3 regions of the Pseudomonas sp. 13B_2.1_Bac1 genome follow, and region 1 is predicted to be linked to each of the others. Evidence: riboswitches for the same ligand, from Rfam matches in the RefSeq annotation. Region 1 holds a riboswitch; each other region holds the start of a gene.
The links. Region 1 has a riboswitch for cobalamin ahead of NTD80_RS16705 (CbtB-domain containing protein). Riboswitches for the same ligand answer to the same signal wherever they lie in the genome.

Region 1 (4,980 bases):
GTGACCTGATTGCCTTGCTGCGCCGCAACGCCAGCGTGCGCCTGGAGATCATCTCCCTCGACAGCCAATTGTCCCTGCAAGCGGTGGACGTCGATGTGGTGGTGTGGCTCTCCGACACCGACGGCCCGGTGCCCGGCCCGAGCTTCGCCACCGAAGCGCCACGGGCCCTGGCCCGCCTGGAATATTTGCCGCATATCGCCAAGCGCTATTCGCGCCTGACCACGCGCCCGGACAGTGTCGACGACCTGAATGACTACATGCTGGTGCAATGGCAACCCGATGCACAGGTCGACGCCCTGCAGCCGTGGAACCAAGTGGTGGAGCAACGCCTGGCGGCGGTGGTGCAGGTGCAGGCTTATTCGCTGATGCTGGAGATGATCCGCTGCGGCGCCTGCATCGGTTTGCTGCCGCACTACATGAGCAGTTTCGACCGTGGGCTGGTGGCACTGCCGGGGTTGCTGGCCGACAGCATGCAACGCCAGGTGTGGCTGGCGGTGAATGCGCAGGTGCAGCATGCGCAGGCGGTGCAGATGATTGTCGAGTTGATCGTCAGCACGTTTGAGGGGCGGCGGGAGTGGTTTGGCTGAGTGTGCGGCTGCTGGCGGTCCCGCTCTCACAGCGGGTGTGCCTGATGGATCGAGGTGCCCGCATCGCAGGCAAGTCAGCGCCCACAGAAAGGCTGATCAGCGTTGCAACACGCCACGAAAGGTCGCACTCAGGGCCCGCAAGGTTTCGCGCGAACGCGTGTCGCTGATGCGGCTATGAAGCACCACCTCACTCACGGCCAAGGTCGGCAAGCCGTATTGCTCGCTCACCTCCACCGCTCCGGCCGGGGCCACGCGGTGGGCGAGGGCAGCGACGCCCAATCCGGCGGTGACTGCCGCGCCCACGGCCATGACCCCGCCACCGACAAATACCTCGGTCCAGTCGATACACGCCGCATCCAGCGCGCGCGTCGCCTGATGCCGCACGCCGCAGGGCGCGGCCATGGTTGCCATGCGCAGCGGCGTGCCGGGGCGGTGTTGCCAGGTGGGCGCGGCGAACCAGCCAAAGCGTTCCACCGCCAATACTTCGCCGTCCTGGCGCTCGCCCTCATTGCGCACGATCACCGCGTCCAGCTCATTGCGATCGAAGGCGGCCACCAGGTCGCGGGAGGACGCGATACGTACTTCAAGGATCACCAACGGGTCGTAGGCGGCCAGGCGGCTGAGCCAGGTCGGCAGATCGGGACCGGCCACATGGTCGCTGATGCCGATCACCAGGCGCCGGGGTGCTTGGCTGCCCATATCGCCCAGTGCGCGTTCGTGGGCATTGAGCAGGGCGCGCGCGGCGACGATAAAGTGCTCGCCCTGCGGTGACAGCCGCACATGGCGCGGCGTGCGCTCCAGCAATCGATAGCCCAGGCGTTCTTCCAGGCGCTTGAGCTTGAGGCTGATGGCGGCCTGGGAGGTGTCGAGGGCTGCGGCGGCGCGGGTGAAACTGGCGAAGTCGGCGACCAGCACAAAGGCCTGCACGGTGTCGATATCCAGCGGTTTGGGCGCGTCAGTCATATCCGATCCTTATCGCACATATATCGGCTGATATCTTGTTGAAATCATCGGCGCTGCGCAAGCTGAACCCTCAACTTGCACGGGAGCTTCTTCATGTTTGCCAAACAGTATTCACACCGCTTGCCTGCCGACTACGACATGGCCGTGATCCGCCGCCGCGCCGCGCAATTGGGGCCGTTGTGGGATCACGCCGAAGGACTGCTGTTCAAGGCGTTTATTGCCCAGGAGCACGCAGGCAAGGTGTATGCCTCGGTGTATCTATGGTCCGACCCACTGCAGGCCGCCGATTTTCTGCTCGGAGAGCGCTTTCAGAAGGTGCTCGACAGCTTCGGCCGTCCGTATATCGAGAGCTGGTTGCCGCTGGATGTGCAACGTGGGCCGGCGCAGACCGCGCTGAGTCTGTACCGCGAGGACTGGGCGTTGGAACCGGGGGCCGACAGGGCGGCGATCCTGGCCAAGGAGAAAAGTCGCAACCAGCAGTTGGCGGATAGCGGCGACACCTTTGCGGTGTTCCTCGCTCTGGATGTGCAGGCCTGGCGACTGGTACGGATCACCTTGTCGGCCAAGGCGTTGCAGGCGGACCATCCCGGGACGGGCTACCAGGTGTTTTACCTGGCCCATCCCGGGATTTGACTCAGGAATTGAATCGGGCTTTTGGCTGGCTGAGCTTGCGCTCGGCCACCGCTCCGAACACCAGGCCCAGGGTGGTCCACAGCACCAACTGGATGCCCAACGACGCCACGCGGAATTTCCACAGCAGCACGGCCGAGAATTGCTCCGGCACTTCGTTGATCACCGGGAACAGGCTGCCGGCCACTGCGACGATCACGATGTACAGCGCCACGCCGAGGATCGCGCCGCTCCACACGCCACGGCGGGCAATCAGCTTGCGCGCGGCGTTGATCGCGATCACGGCCGCCGCCAACGACACCAGCAGCATCAGGAAGAACAGCTTGGTGCGCTGTGCAATGGTCTGCGGGTCCCCCACGGAAGGCGGGTTGGCCGGGTATTTGAGCCCGGGCACCAGGATCAGCGTCACAAAGGCCGCCAATGCCAGCAGCGCCGCCAGGCCGCGCGGGCCGACCTTGCCGATGCGGCCCAGGGCGTAGGCGAACACCAGGGCGAAGAGGCCACCCAGGGACACGCTGTAGACCACCACGCCGGTGAACAGGCCGAAGGTACTTTGCACCTCGCGGCTCACCAGTTCTTCTTCCGGCGCATCGCCGTGCATCTGTGCCATCTGGTCTTCAAAGGCGATGGCCTTGTCGATCTGCGGCTCGCCGAAGGCCTTGGCGAAACCGAAGGCCAACACGCCGGCGAGCAGGCCCACCAGCATCCCGCGTACGAGTAATTGCCCTGTCATGGTGTGTCTCTCTTATGAATTAATGGCAGGGGAAACCCAGCAGGTGGCGACCGTCGTGCACAAACTCGTGCACGTACATGCCCTTGAACACCGCAGTGGCGCCTTGCTCGGCACCGACGAAGTAAATCGCCAGCATCAGCAGCAGGCCGCCGAAGATCGCCCAGGGCAGGATTTCGCCCAGCGGGATCGTCGGCACATAGACATCAGGATGGGTTGCAGCAGTGTTAGCCATGAGAACCTCCAGGGATGACGCGTCCCGAAATGGATAGCGAAGGGGCTGAAACAGGGTCTGGCTTACGGCTATTGGGCCGAATACAGTGGCGCGACCGCGCCGGAATCGAACCGGCTTCCTCTTTCATGTTCGTTGTAACATGTTGAAACAACTTCGCCAGTCTACGCTGACTGCGCGCTGAAACAGAGTGAAATTGTGATGCAGGCCACCCGTCTGACCCTTATCTGCCATGCCATCACGCCGCTGCAAAAGCAGGGGCGCTTTCCCGATGACGAATCGGTGGCGATGGACTGGCAAGCTGCCGCGTCATCGCTGGCCGGGCGCTACCCGAAAAACCTGCGCCTGCTCTGCGCACCCGAGGCTCGCGCCCGGCAGACGGCGGGTTTGTTCGGCAGCGCGCCGGTGTTTGAAGAAGCCCTGCGCGATGGCAACTTCGGCGATTGGAAGGGCCAGGCCATCAGCCAGTTGGATCATGGCCAGTTGCAGGACTGGATGACCAACAGTGCCAGTGCGCCCCACGGTGGCGAGTCGGTCGAGCAGATTTGCGCACGCGTGGCACAGTGGATGAAAACCCTCGAAACACAGCCCGGGCACGTAGTGGCTATCACCCATCCCTTTGTCATCCGCGCCGCGATGCTGTACGTGTTGCAGTTGCCCGTCGCGATGTTCTACCGGATCGACGTCGAGCCACTCTGCGCCACCGAACTGCGCTTCAACACTGTCTGGCGCCTGCGCCTGGAAACTCACGCCTAGCCGCATGAACATGGCAAAATCCACGCCCCGCACTGAGAGCAACCCATGAAACGCATCCTGATCATCGGCATTGGCGCCGGCAACCCTGACTACATCACGATGCAGGCCGTGAAAGCGCTGAACCGCACCGACGTGTTTTTCCTGATGGACAAGGGCCAGAGCAAGGACAAGCTGATCGACCTGCGTCGCGAGATCTGCGAGACCTACATCACCGAGCCCGGCTACCGCTTCGTCGAGGCCGACTGCCCCGAGCGTGTGCGCGGGGATATCGACTACACCACGGCCGTGCAGGACCTCAACCGCGACAAGCAGGCGACGTTCGAACGCATGATCAATGAGGAAATGGCTGACGGTGAAGTCGGCGCTTTCCTGGCCTGGGGAGACCCGGCGCTGTACGACAGCACCATTCGTATCCTGCAGGCGATCCTGGCCAGTGGCCGCTGCCACTTTGAGTTTGAAGTCATCCCCGGCATCACCAGCGTGCAAGCCCTGGCGGCCCAGCACAAGGTGGCGCTGAACCGCATCGGCAAGTCCGTCGAAATCACCACCGGGCGCCGTTTGGCCGCAGGGCAGGCGAGTGATGCCGATACCCTGGTGGTGATGCTCGACGCCGAAGATTCCTACCGCAGCGTGGCGGATCAAGGCCTGGATATTTATTGGGGCGCCTACTTGGGCACGCCGGATGAAATCCTGATCAGCGGCAAGGTCAGCGAAGTGGCTGGAGAAATTGAACGGGTGCGCAAGGCGGCGCGCCTGGAGAATGGTTGGATCATGGACACTTATTTGTTGCGCAAACCCTGAGGTAACGTCCCATGCTCAAAGTGTTTGCCCTGGCGCTGGCCCTGGTGGCCGGTACCGCCCAGGCCGATACCAGCCTGCACACCGATTTGCCGCTTTCATACCTGGAACAGACCCAGGGCGATGCCCGCAACCAGCCACTGGTGATTTTCCTGCACGGGTTCGGCAGCAACGAGGAGGATCTGTTCGGCATCAAGGACGCGCTGCCCTCCACTTGGACCTACCTGTCGGCCCGTGCGCCGATGCCGGTCGACCCGCATGGCTTTCGCTGGTTTACCAAGACC
Region 2 (4,980 bases), on a different contig from region 1:
CAGGTAATGCGCCTGCACCCCGAACGTCGCCTGCAACCGCTGCGGCGTCAGCACGTCCAGCGGCTTGCCCAGCGCCACCAACCGTCCATGATCCAGCACCGCCAAGCGGTCGCAGGTGAGCGCCTGGTTGAGGTCATGCAGGGCAATCAAAGTGGTCACCGGCAAGCCTTGCACCCCCTTCAGAATCCCCAGTTGATGCTGGATATCCAGGTGATTGGTCGGCTCATCCAGCAACAAAATCTGCGGCCGTTGCGCCAACGCACGGGCGATGTGCACCCGTTGGCGTTCACCGCCCGAGAGGCTGCGCCACGCACGTTGGCCCAGGTGGGTGGCGTCTACATCCTGCAGCGCCTGGTGCACGATAGCGTCGTCCTCGCGGGACCAGGGGCTGAGTGCCGACAGCCACGGCGTGCGGCCCAGGGCCACGGCGTCGAACACGCGAATGGCGTCGTCGGTGTCGGCCTGTTGTTCGACCACCGCGAGTTGCTGCGCAATGGCACGACGGGACAGGTCGCCCAGGCGCACTTCACCCAGTCGCACCTCGCCAGTGGCCGGGGTGCGCAGGCCGGCCAGCAGTTTCAGCAGGGTGGATTTGCCGGAGCCGTTCGGGCCGACGATGCCCAGGGTTTCACCCCGATGCACCTGCAGGTGAATGTCGCGCAGCAACGTAGCTTCACGCACTTTAAAACCCAGGCCGGTGCAGCTCAGTACGGTCATCGCGCATTCCTCCGGCCGATTAGGATCAGCGCAAACACCGGCGCGCCCACCAAAGCCGTGACCACACCCACCGGAATGACCTGGCCCTTGATCAACGTGCGCGACAACACATCGGCTGCAATCAAGAACAATGCGCCGCCCAAGGCGCTGGCGGGCAACAGGCGCGAGTGCCCGGTGCCGAGCAGCAGGCGCACGGCGTGGGGAATCACCAGGCCGACAAATCCGATGGAGCCGACAATCGACACCATCACCGCCGTGACCAGTGCGGCGCAGGCGACCAGCACAAATTGCACGCGGCGCACCGGGATACCCAGGGAGGCCGCCGAGTCGCTGCCGAAGGTAAACGCATCCAGCGCGCGCCGGTGCCACAGGCACACAGCAAGCCCTGCAACCGCCACCGGCACCGCCAGCCATACCGACGGCCAGCGCACCCCGCTGAGATTGCCGAGCAGCCAAAACATGATGCCGCGCGCCTGTTCGGAACTCGCCGACTTGGTGATCAGGAACGCCGTCAGCGCGTTGAACAGCTGCGAACCGGCGATGCCCGCGAGGATGATCTGCCCGGTGCCGCTGGCTGAACCACTGGCTCGCGCGAGCAGGATCACCAGCGCAAATGCGGCCATCGCACCGACAAAGGCGCCGGCCGACAGCGAGATCAAACCGCCGCCCACCCCGATCAACGCCACCAGCACCGCGCCCGTCGAGGCGCCGGCGCTGATGCCCAGCAGGTACGGATCGGCCAGCGGGTTGCGCAACAGCGATTGCAGAATTACCCCGCAGGTCGCCAGCCCGGCGCCGCATGCGGCAGCGACCAGCGCACGCGTGAGGCGGTAGTTCCACACCACGCCTTCATCGATCGGGTCCAGCACGTAGCCGGCGGCCCAGAGCTTGTTGGCCAGCACCTGCAGCACCACCTTAGGTGCGATGGCGGTTTCGCCGATGGCCACGCCGGCGAGCACGGCGATCAGCAGCAGCGACAGGGCGAGTAGGGTGCGTATCATTTGGGCAAGTCGTAGCCATCGATGGCTGTCGCCAGTTGTTCCAGGCCATCGAACATACGGATGCTGGCCTGCAGCGCCAGGGCGTCGAGGATGATGATGCGGTTGTTTTTCACCGCGTCCATGTTGCGGGTGACCGGGTCACTGCGCAGGAAGGCGAGTTTCTTTTCATGGTCATCGGCGGGGTAGCGGCGGCGGTCCATGCGCGCGATCACCAAAAAGGTCGGGTTGGCCTTGGCAATGGTTTCCCAGCCAACGGCCGGCCATTCTTCATCGGACTGCACCACATTGTGCAGCCCCAGGGTTTGCAGCATGAACTCGGGAATGCCCTTATGGCCGGCCACGTAGGGGTCGCTGGCCATCTCCGAGCTGGAGAACCACACCAGCGCGCTGGCCTGCTTGAGGCCTTTGCCCTGCACGGTCGCGACGGATTTGGCCAGGCGCGCCTTGAGTTCGTCGTTCAGTTGTTGGCCGCGATCCTGTACGTCGAAAATCTGCGCCAGTTGGCTGATGCTTTTATAGATGGTCTCGATGCGAAACGGCTCCAGCCGCGTGCCGTCGGCGCCGACCAGGTTGTCCTTGCCTTCGCAGTCGGAGGGCAGCAGATAGGTGGGGATCTTCAATTCGTGGAATTGCTCGCGGGTCCCGACCACGCCCTGCGGGCCGACCACCCATTCCAGCTCGGCAGCCACCAACTGCGGGCGCTTGGCGATCACCGACTCGAAACTGGGCTCGTTGTCGGCCAGGCGTTCGATTGTGTCGTTCTGTGCCTTGTACTGCGCCAGGACGCTGTTGAACCACAGCGAGGTGCCGACCACTTTATCGCCTACGCCGAGGGCGTAGAGCATTTCGGTGGCGGCCTGGCCGATGGTCACGCTGCGCGCGGGTGCCTGCTGGAAGGTGAGCGTGCTGCCGCAGTTCTGCACGGTCAGCGGGTACTCGGTGGGTGCGGCGTGGGCCAGGGCACAGAAGCCCAGGCCAGTGATCAGGGCGGTAACGCGTGGCAGCATGGGGCGATCTCCTTGAAACCGTACGTGGAACTGGGGAGGTACGGTCTGGAATTACGCCCTCGAACGCTGCGGGTCAGGCAGGCAAGGATGTCCTTCCCGGACACCCCGCCGGTTAGTGTTGGTGCTTGGGCCGGCAGGTCTCCTGACTGATGCGTCGTCGCCACGCTCCGGCCTTCCCGGACGAGGTCCAGTGGCATCAAGGAGCAGGCTCGGCACCTACAGTTGCGGGGGCAGTTCCGATTGGCGCGGCATACCGCGCTTCGGATTCCCTATTAGTCCCATTTGGGAACCGGCGCGGTATGGTAGTCGATCACGCGGTTGAGCGGGAGTTCTGACGGCGCGCGGTGAGAAGACTGCAGTAGCTCTTGTGGGATGGGTCTCCTATGATGCGCGGCCATGGACAGCCTTCACACAAGGAATACACAGTGAAATCATTCGTCGCCCTCGCCCTCATCGCCATGCTCGCCGGTTGCGCCACCCCGGGTAAAAGCGAAAAGCAGATTTTTGACGAAGCCGCCACCGCGCATGTCATGTCGCTGCCTTCCGGGGAAAACAGAGTGCGCTTGCACAGTGTGAAAATCCCCAGCCACGGCTTGATCGCCGACAACCTGGCCCTTGCCATGGCGGGTGGCGCCAATGCGATGTATCTGAAAGAAGAATTGCTGAAGGCCAAAAGCCTGGGCGACACCGGCTTTCTGATAATCGGCGCCAGCACTGTCGTTGACGTGGCCGTGATCGGCAACGCCTGTGAAGGGCTGGATCTGAAAGGTATGCAGATTTACTACTCGGGCACCGATGCGCAGAAGGATAAAGTGCGAACCGCGGTTGAAAAGACCCAGGCGCAGTTTTATTACATTAATGCGCAGTGAGGGTCTGGCAGTAGAGGCAGCCTTTTGGCAGTGAGTGGGCCTGTACTCGCAAACGCTCTTGTACTGGCATGCGGACGTATCTTGCCTAGCAGGCTAAGCAGGCTAAGCAGGTTAAGCAGGTTAAGCAGGTTAAGCAGGTTAAGCAGGCCAAACATGCCAACCAGGCCAAGCAGGCCAAGCAGGCTAAACAGGCTAAACAGGCTAAACAGGCTAATTGTGGTGAGCAGGCTTGCCCTGCGTTGGGCTGCGAAGCAGCCCTAAAACCTCACACCACGGTTTGCCTGAAACGATGCGGTGGGATTACTGGGGGCGCTTCGCACCCCAACGCAGGGCAAGCCTGCTCACCACGACCAGGCGGCTCACCACGACCAGGCGGCTCACCACGACCAGGCGGCTCGCCGCGAAAGCCGCCAGTTGTGCTGATCCGGCTTACTTGCGATCCAGCCAAACCGTCTGCGCATTGCAGAATTCCCGCACGCCGAAGTGCGACAACTCGCGCCCGAAGCCGCTCTTTTTCACGCCACCAAACGCCACCCGAGGGTCGGACACGCTGAACGCGTTGACGAAGATCCCGCCGGTTTCCAGCTGGTTGGCGATCTCCCGCGCCTTGGCTGCGTCAGTGGTAAAGATGCTCGCGGTCAGGCCGAACTCGCTGTCGTTGGCCAGGGCCACGGCGTGGTCGGCGTCGCGGGCGGTGATGATCGAGGCCACCGGGCCGAACAGTTCTTGCTTGAACGAAGTCATCTGGTCGGTAACACCCGCCAGCACGGTCGGCGCGTAGTAGTTGCCGGCACCCGGTACTTTGTCACCGCCCAGCAGCAAGGTTGCGCCTTCTTCCAGGGTGGCCTGGACCTGGCCGTGCAACTCGTCACGCAGGTCGAAGCGCGCCATCGGGCCGACATAGGTGTGGGGCGAGGTCGGATCGCCCATCACCAACGCACGGCTGGCTTCGAGGAATTTCGCGGTGAACGCTTCCACCACGCCTTCTTCGATGATCAGGCGCTTGGCGGCGGCGCAGACTTGGCCGCTGTTCTGGAAGCGACCGATCACGGCAGCCTGCACGGCGGCGTCGAGGTCGGCGTCGTTGAGCACGATGAACGGGTCGGAGCCGCCCAGTTCCAACACACATTTTTTCAGCGCGGCCCCCGCCTGGGAGCCGATGGCGATGCCGGCACGCACGCTGCCGGTGAGGGTCACGGCGGCGATGCGCGGGTCGGCGATAGCCTTGGACACGCCATCCTGGGTCACGTTGAGCACTTCGAACAGGCCTTCAGCGAAGCCGGCTTTGTCGAACGCGGCTTTCATCAGGTAGGCGCTGCCCATCACATTCGGCGCGTGTTTGAGTACATAGGTGTTGCCGGCGAGCATGGTCGGCACGGCACCGCG
Region 3 (4,980 bases), on a different contig from region 1:
CGCCAGCAGGGTCAGCGGCACCACCGCGATAAACCACGCGGTCACCCCATGGCTGCGCCAGCCACGGCCACCGCTGTTGAAACGTTGCTCGATGCGCCCGGCAAAATTGCCGAACGCCACCAGCGGATGCCAGCGCCTGGGCTCACCCAGCAGCGCATCCAGCGCCACTGCAGCGACACACAGCAAGGCCACACTCATTGACTCACTCCCCACACATTCTCATACAACATGTCACTCAGCGGCCGTGGTTCGGTCCAGCCTTCGAGCTGCAACATCGGTGCCGGATAAAACTCGGCCACCGGCCCCAGGCACAACACCGCCAGGGGTTTTGCGCCGGGCGGCAGGCCCAGCAGGTCGGCCAGGGCCTGGGGCTCGAACAGCGAGACCCAGCCCATGCCCAGCCCTTCGACGCGAGCCGCCAGCCACAGGTTCTGGATCGCACAGGACAGCGAGGCCATGTCCATTTCCGGCAAGGTGCGCCGGCCGAAGATATGCCGCTCGCGATCATCCATCAGCGCTGCCACCAGCACTTCGGCGCAGTCATGGATGCCTTCGACCTTGAGTTTCATGAACTCATCGGAACGCTCGCCCAACGCCTCGGCAGTGCGCACGCGTTCTTCTTCCACCACTTGCTGGATCTGCCCACGCAGTTGGCGGTCGCTGATGCGGATAAAGCGCCACGGCTGCATCAGGCCGACACTCGGCGCCTGATGTGCAGCCTGGAGCAGGCGGTGCAGCAACTCGGGGGCCACGCTGCCGCCGCTGAAGTGGCGCATGTCGCGGCGCTCGGCGATGGCGCGGTAGACGGCGTCGCGGTCGGCCTGGGGGAAGGCGTTGTCGGTCATGGCCGCATCGGGGGCAAGCCCGCCCCCACAGTGAATGGGGATTCAACGTGGTCGATTGTGGGCGCCGGCTGGCCGGCGCTGGCGACCTCAGGGTCGGGCGCAAACAAGGCTGCCACCGCCCTCGGGTTGGACGGGAAATAGAAGTGCACGTAGGACGCGGTCATACGCCCTTGTCGGAACACCGCCTCGGCGCCGCGCCCACCATTGGGGCTGACGCCACGGGCAATCGGCTGCCACTCGGTGCTGGTCAGGGAATGGTGATAAGTGTGCCCACGCAGCACGCCTTCCGGCAGCTCGACGTTTTGCAGGGCCAGGGCCGCAAGTTTCTTTTGCATCACCGCATCGCCCTGCAGCAGGCCGACCAGTTCGGCGCGGGTGCCGTCGACGTCGGTCAGCGAGTCCAGCAGGTAGAGCATGCCGCCACATTCAGCGAGCAAGGGTTTGCCGGCCGCGTGATGGGCGCGGATGGCATCGAGCATCGAGGTATTTTCCGACAGCGCCTGGTGGTGCAGTTCCGGATAGCCGCCGGGCAGATAGAGACTGTCGGCATCAGGCAATTCGCGGTCATGGATCGGCGAGAAAAAGCGCAGCTCGGCGCCCATCGCCCGCAACAGGTCGAGGCTGGCGCCGTAGGTGAAGGCAAACGCTTCGTCACGGGCCACCGCAATGCGCACGCCGGCCAGCAACGGCTCGGCCTCGATCACTTCGGGGGCGGCGAAGGTCACCGGCGGCGGCAAGGCAACTTCACAACTGCTGCCCAGTGCCTGCGCAGCAGCATCCAGGCGCAGGTCGAGGTCATTCAGCTCGCAGGCTTGCACCAGCCCCAGGTGGCGGCTCGGCAGTTCGATCCCGGTTTCACGGGACAGCGCGCCATACCAGCGCAGGCCTTCGGTGAGACTGCCTTCGAGGAGTTGCGCATGGCGCAAGGTGCCGACGCGATTGGCCAGCACGCCCGCGAACGGCAAATCCGGCTGATAACGCGCGAGGCCCAAGGCCAGGGCGCCAAACGTCTGCGCCATCGCAGTGCCGTCGATCACGCCCAATACCGGCACGCCGAAATGCCGCGCCAGGTCGGCGCTGGACGGCGTGCCGTCGAACAGCCCCATCACCCCTTCGATGAGGATCAGGTCAGCCTCAGCGGCGGCTTCCCACAACAGGCGGCGACTTTCCTGCTCGCCCACCATCCACATGTCCAATTGATACACCGGCGCACCACTGGCGCGCTCGTGGATCATCGGATCAAGAAAGTCCGGGCCGCATTTGAACACGCGGACTTTGCGCCCCAGATTGCGGTGCAAACGGGCGAGCGCGGCGGTGACGGTGGTTTTGCCCTGGCCGGACGCCGGTGCGGCGATCAAGACAGCCGGGCAATGACGGGGCTGATTCAAAGTTCGACGCCCTTCTGTGCCTTGATACCGGCCTGGAACGCGTGCTTGAGCATGCCCATCTCGGTGACGGTGTCGCCCATTTCGATCAACTCGGGCTTGGCGCCACGACCGGTCACCACCACGTGCTGCATTGGCGGGCGCGCCTGCAGGTCGCTGAGTACCTGGTCGAGGTCGAGATAGCCGTGCTTGAGGGCGATGTTCAGCTCGTCCAGCACCACCAGGCCGATGGACGGGTCTTGCAGCAACTCGCGCGACACCGCCCACGCGGCTTCAGCGGCGGCGATATCGCGCTGGCGGTCCTGGGTTTCCCAGGTAAAGCCTTCGCCCATCACATGAAAACGCACCTGCTCGGGAAAGCGGCGGAAGAACAACTCTTCACCGGTGCTGTTGCGACCCTTGATGAACTGCACCACCCCGCACTGCATGCCGTGGCCCATGGCCCGGGCGAGCATGCCGAATGCCGAACTGCTCTTGCCTTTGCCGTTGCCGGTGAGCACCAGCAGCAGGCCGCATTCGTTGGGGGAGTTGGCGATGCGCTCATCGATCACGGCTTTTTTGCGCAGCATGCGCGCCAGGTGGCGTTCGTCGCGGTCGGGGGAATCGGTCATGACAGCTCTCCGTTGGGGCTGGACAAAAACGGCGGGCAGGAAAAAGGATAAACAGACAGCCAAGCATCGCCCACCGTGATGCTGTTGGATGAACCAGGCCGGTCTCCGGACTCATGAGTGGCGCCCTGGCTCTTTATAGAGAGAGCATTAGGACAGGCCGACAGCGCGCCTTCCCATATCGCTCGCGATACAGTGGCAGAAAGCACCGTCTTGACTCATTTACCGTTGCGGGGGCAGCGCCGGAATCGCGGCAGCACTGTGTACAAGTGCGCTCACTCACCGGCTTCCCTGTTTCACTCCGTCGACCCATGGGTCACAGAGCACCTGGAACAAGCCGCGAAGGTTAGTGGGTTGGGGGTGGAGCGTCAATTAAAGCTGGCCTTGCACTTGAACCATCCTACGGCCGGCCTCCTCTACCCTTACAGGTATTAAGGAGAACACCATGCACAAAACCAGACTCGCCCTGCTTATCATGCTCGCCGGCACCCTCGCTGCCTGCGGGGAAAGCTCTACCTTGCAGGTCTCCGATGGCACCGGGCCCTCGCCCAAGTTGCCGGAGCCGAACAAGACCCTGATCCCGACCGTGAATATCGCCCCGGCGATAGGCTGGCCGGACGGCGCCAAGCCCACCGCCGCTGCCGGCACCCAGGTGGCGGCGTTCGCCGAAGGCCTGGACCATCCGCGCTGGCTGTATGTATTGCCCAATGGCGACGTGCTGGTGGCGGAAACCAACGCGCCACCCAAGCCGGATGACGCCAAGGGTATTCGCGGCTGGGTCATGGAGAAAGTCATGGGCCGTGCCGGCGCCGCTGTGCCGAGCCCGAACCGCATCACCTTGCTGCGTGACGCCGACCACGACGGCGTCGCCGAAACGCGCACGGTGTTCCTGGAAAACCTCAATTCGCCGTTCGGCATGACCCTGGTCGGTAACGATCTGTACGTGGCTGACTCGGACAAGCTGTTGCGCTTCCCCTACCAACCGGGTGAAACCGCGATCAAGGAGGCCGGCACCAAAGTCGTCGACCTGCCGGGCGGCAGCATCAATCACCACTGGACCAAGAACGTGGTGGCAAGCAAGGACGGCAGCAAACTGTATGTGAGCGTCGGGTCCAACAGCAATGTCGGCGAAAACGGCCTGGATGCGGAACAGGGCCGGGCTGCCATCTGGGAAGTCGATCGTGCCAGCGGTGAGCACCGCATCTTCGCCTCCGGCCTGCGCAACCCCAACGGCATGGCCTGGGAACCACAAAGCGGCAAGCTGTGGACGGCGGTGAACGAACGCGATGAAATCGGCAGCGACCTCGTGCCGGACTACATCACCTCAGTCAAGGACGGCGCATTCTATGGCTGGCCCTTCAGTTACTACGGCCAGCATGTGGACGTGCGCGTCAGCCCGCAGAACCTGGACCTGGTCGCCAAGGCGATTGCGCCGGATTATGCAGTGGGCCCGCACACCGCCTCCCTGGGATTGACGTTTGCCGAGGGCAGCAAACTGCCGGCCCAGTTCAGCAACGGCGCATTCATCGGCCAGCATGGGTCGTGGAACCGCAAGCCGCACAGTGGCTACAAGGTGATCTTCGTTCCGTTCGAGGGTGGTCAGCCGAAGGGGCAGCCCGTGGACGTGCTGACCGGTTTCCTCGACAAGGATGAGAAAGCCATGGGCCGGCCGGTGGGCGTGGTGATTGATCAGCAGGGGGATTTGCTGGTGGCAGATGATGTGGGGAACAAGGTGTGGCGGGTGTCGGCCGCTAAATGATGGGTAGGAGCCGGCTTGCCGGCTCCTACAGTGATACGGTGCGTCAGGGGTTACGCGCCAGGTTTCCTGGCAATACGCGCTTGGCACTCAGGTAGGCATTCTGCCAATACGCCTTGGACAAGGTATCCAGCTTCACCGTACCGCCAGTCTGTGGCGCGTGCACAAAGCGGCCCTCACCCACATAGATCCCGGCGTGGCTGACCTGGGAACCGCCACCGGTGGCGAAGAACAACAAGTCGCCGGTTTGCAGGTTCTGCTCGCTGACATCCTGCGCGCGCATCACGATCAGCTCACGGGTGGTACGCGGCAGGGAAATACCGGCCGCATCGCGAAACACAAAGCCGATCAAGCCACTGCAGTCAAACCCTGAGTCCGGCGTGTTG

Region 2: linked by a shared signal. The riboswitch ahead of NTD80_RS18810 (ABC transporter substrate-binding protein) and the one ahead of NTD80_RS16705 (CbtB-domain containing protein) in region 1 are both predicted to bind cobalamin.
Region 3: linked by a shared signal. The riboswitch ahead of cobO (cob(I)yrinic acid a,c-diamide adenosyltransferase) and the one ahead of NTD80_RS16705 (CbtB-domain containing protein) in region 1 are both predicted to bind cobalamin.

Annotation. Positions count from the first base shown of each region.
Region 1 is NZ_JANLOH010000068.1:113,267-118,246, reverse strand. It holds gene NTD80_RS16725 (LysR family transcriptional regulator) at 1-587, shown strand, start outside; gene NTD80_RS16720 (LysR family transcriptional regulator) at 684-1,550, opposite strand; gene NTD80_RS16715 (DUF4865 family protein) at 1,644-2,183, shown strand; gene NTD80_RS16710 (CbtA family protein) at 2,185-2,913, opposite strand; gene NTD80_RS16705 (CbtB-domain containing protein) at 2,933-3,145, opposite strand; cobalamin riboswitch at 3,178-3,315, opposite strand; gene NTD80_RS16700 (histidine phosphatase family protein) at 3,344-3,898, shown strand; gene cobF (precorrin-6A synthase (deacetylating)) at 3,944-4,699, shown strand; gene NTD80_RS16690 (alpha/beta hydrolase) at 4,711-4,980, shown strand, end outside.
Region 2 is NZ_JANLOH010000081.1:9,337-14,316, forward strand. It holds partial or broken gene NTD80_RS18800 (ABC transporter ATP-binding protein) at 1-717, opposite strand, end outside; gene NTD80_RS18805 (FecCD family ABC transporter permease) at 714-1,718, opposite strand; gene NTD80_RS18810 (ABC transporter substrate-binding protein) at 1,715-2,725, opposite strand; cobalamin riboswitch at 2,840-3,034, opposite strand; gene NTD80_RS18815 (hypothetical protein) at 3,151-3,594, shown strand; gene NTD80_RS18820 (aldehyde dehydrogenase family protein) at 4,024-4,980, opposite strand, start outside.
Region 3 is NZ_JANLOH010000006.1:60,660-65,639, forward strand. It holds gene cbiB (adenosylcobinamide-phosphate synthase CbiB) at 1-198, opposite strand, end outside; gene bluB (5,6-dimethylbenzimidazole synthase) at 195-845, opposite strand; gene NTD80_RS01440 (cobyrinate a,c-diamide synthase) at 842-2,233, opposite strand; gene cobO (cob(I)yrinic acid a,c-diamide adenosyltransferase) at 2,230-2,841, opposite strand; cobalamin riboswitch at 2,920-3,184, opposite strand; gene NTD80_RS01450 (PQQ-dependent sugar dehydrogenase) at 3,284-4,597, shown strand; gene NTD80_RS01455 (C40 family peptidase) at 4,641-4,980, opposite strand, start outside.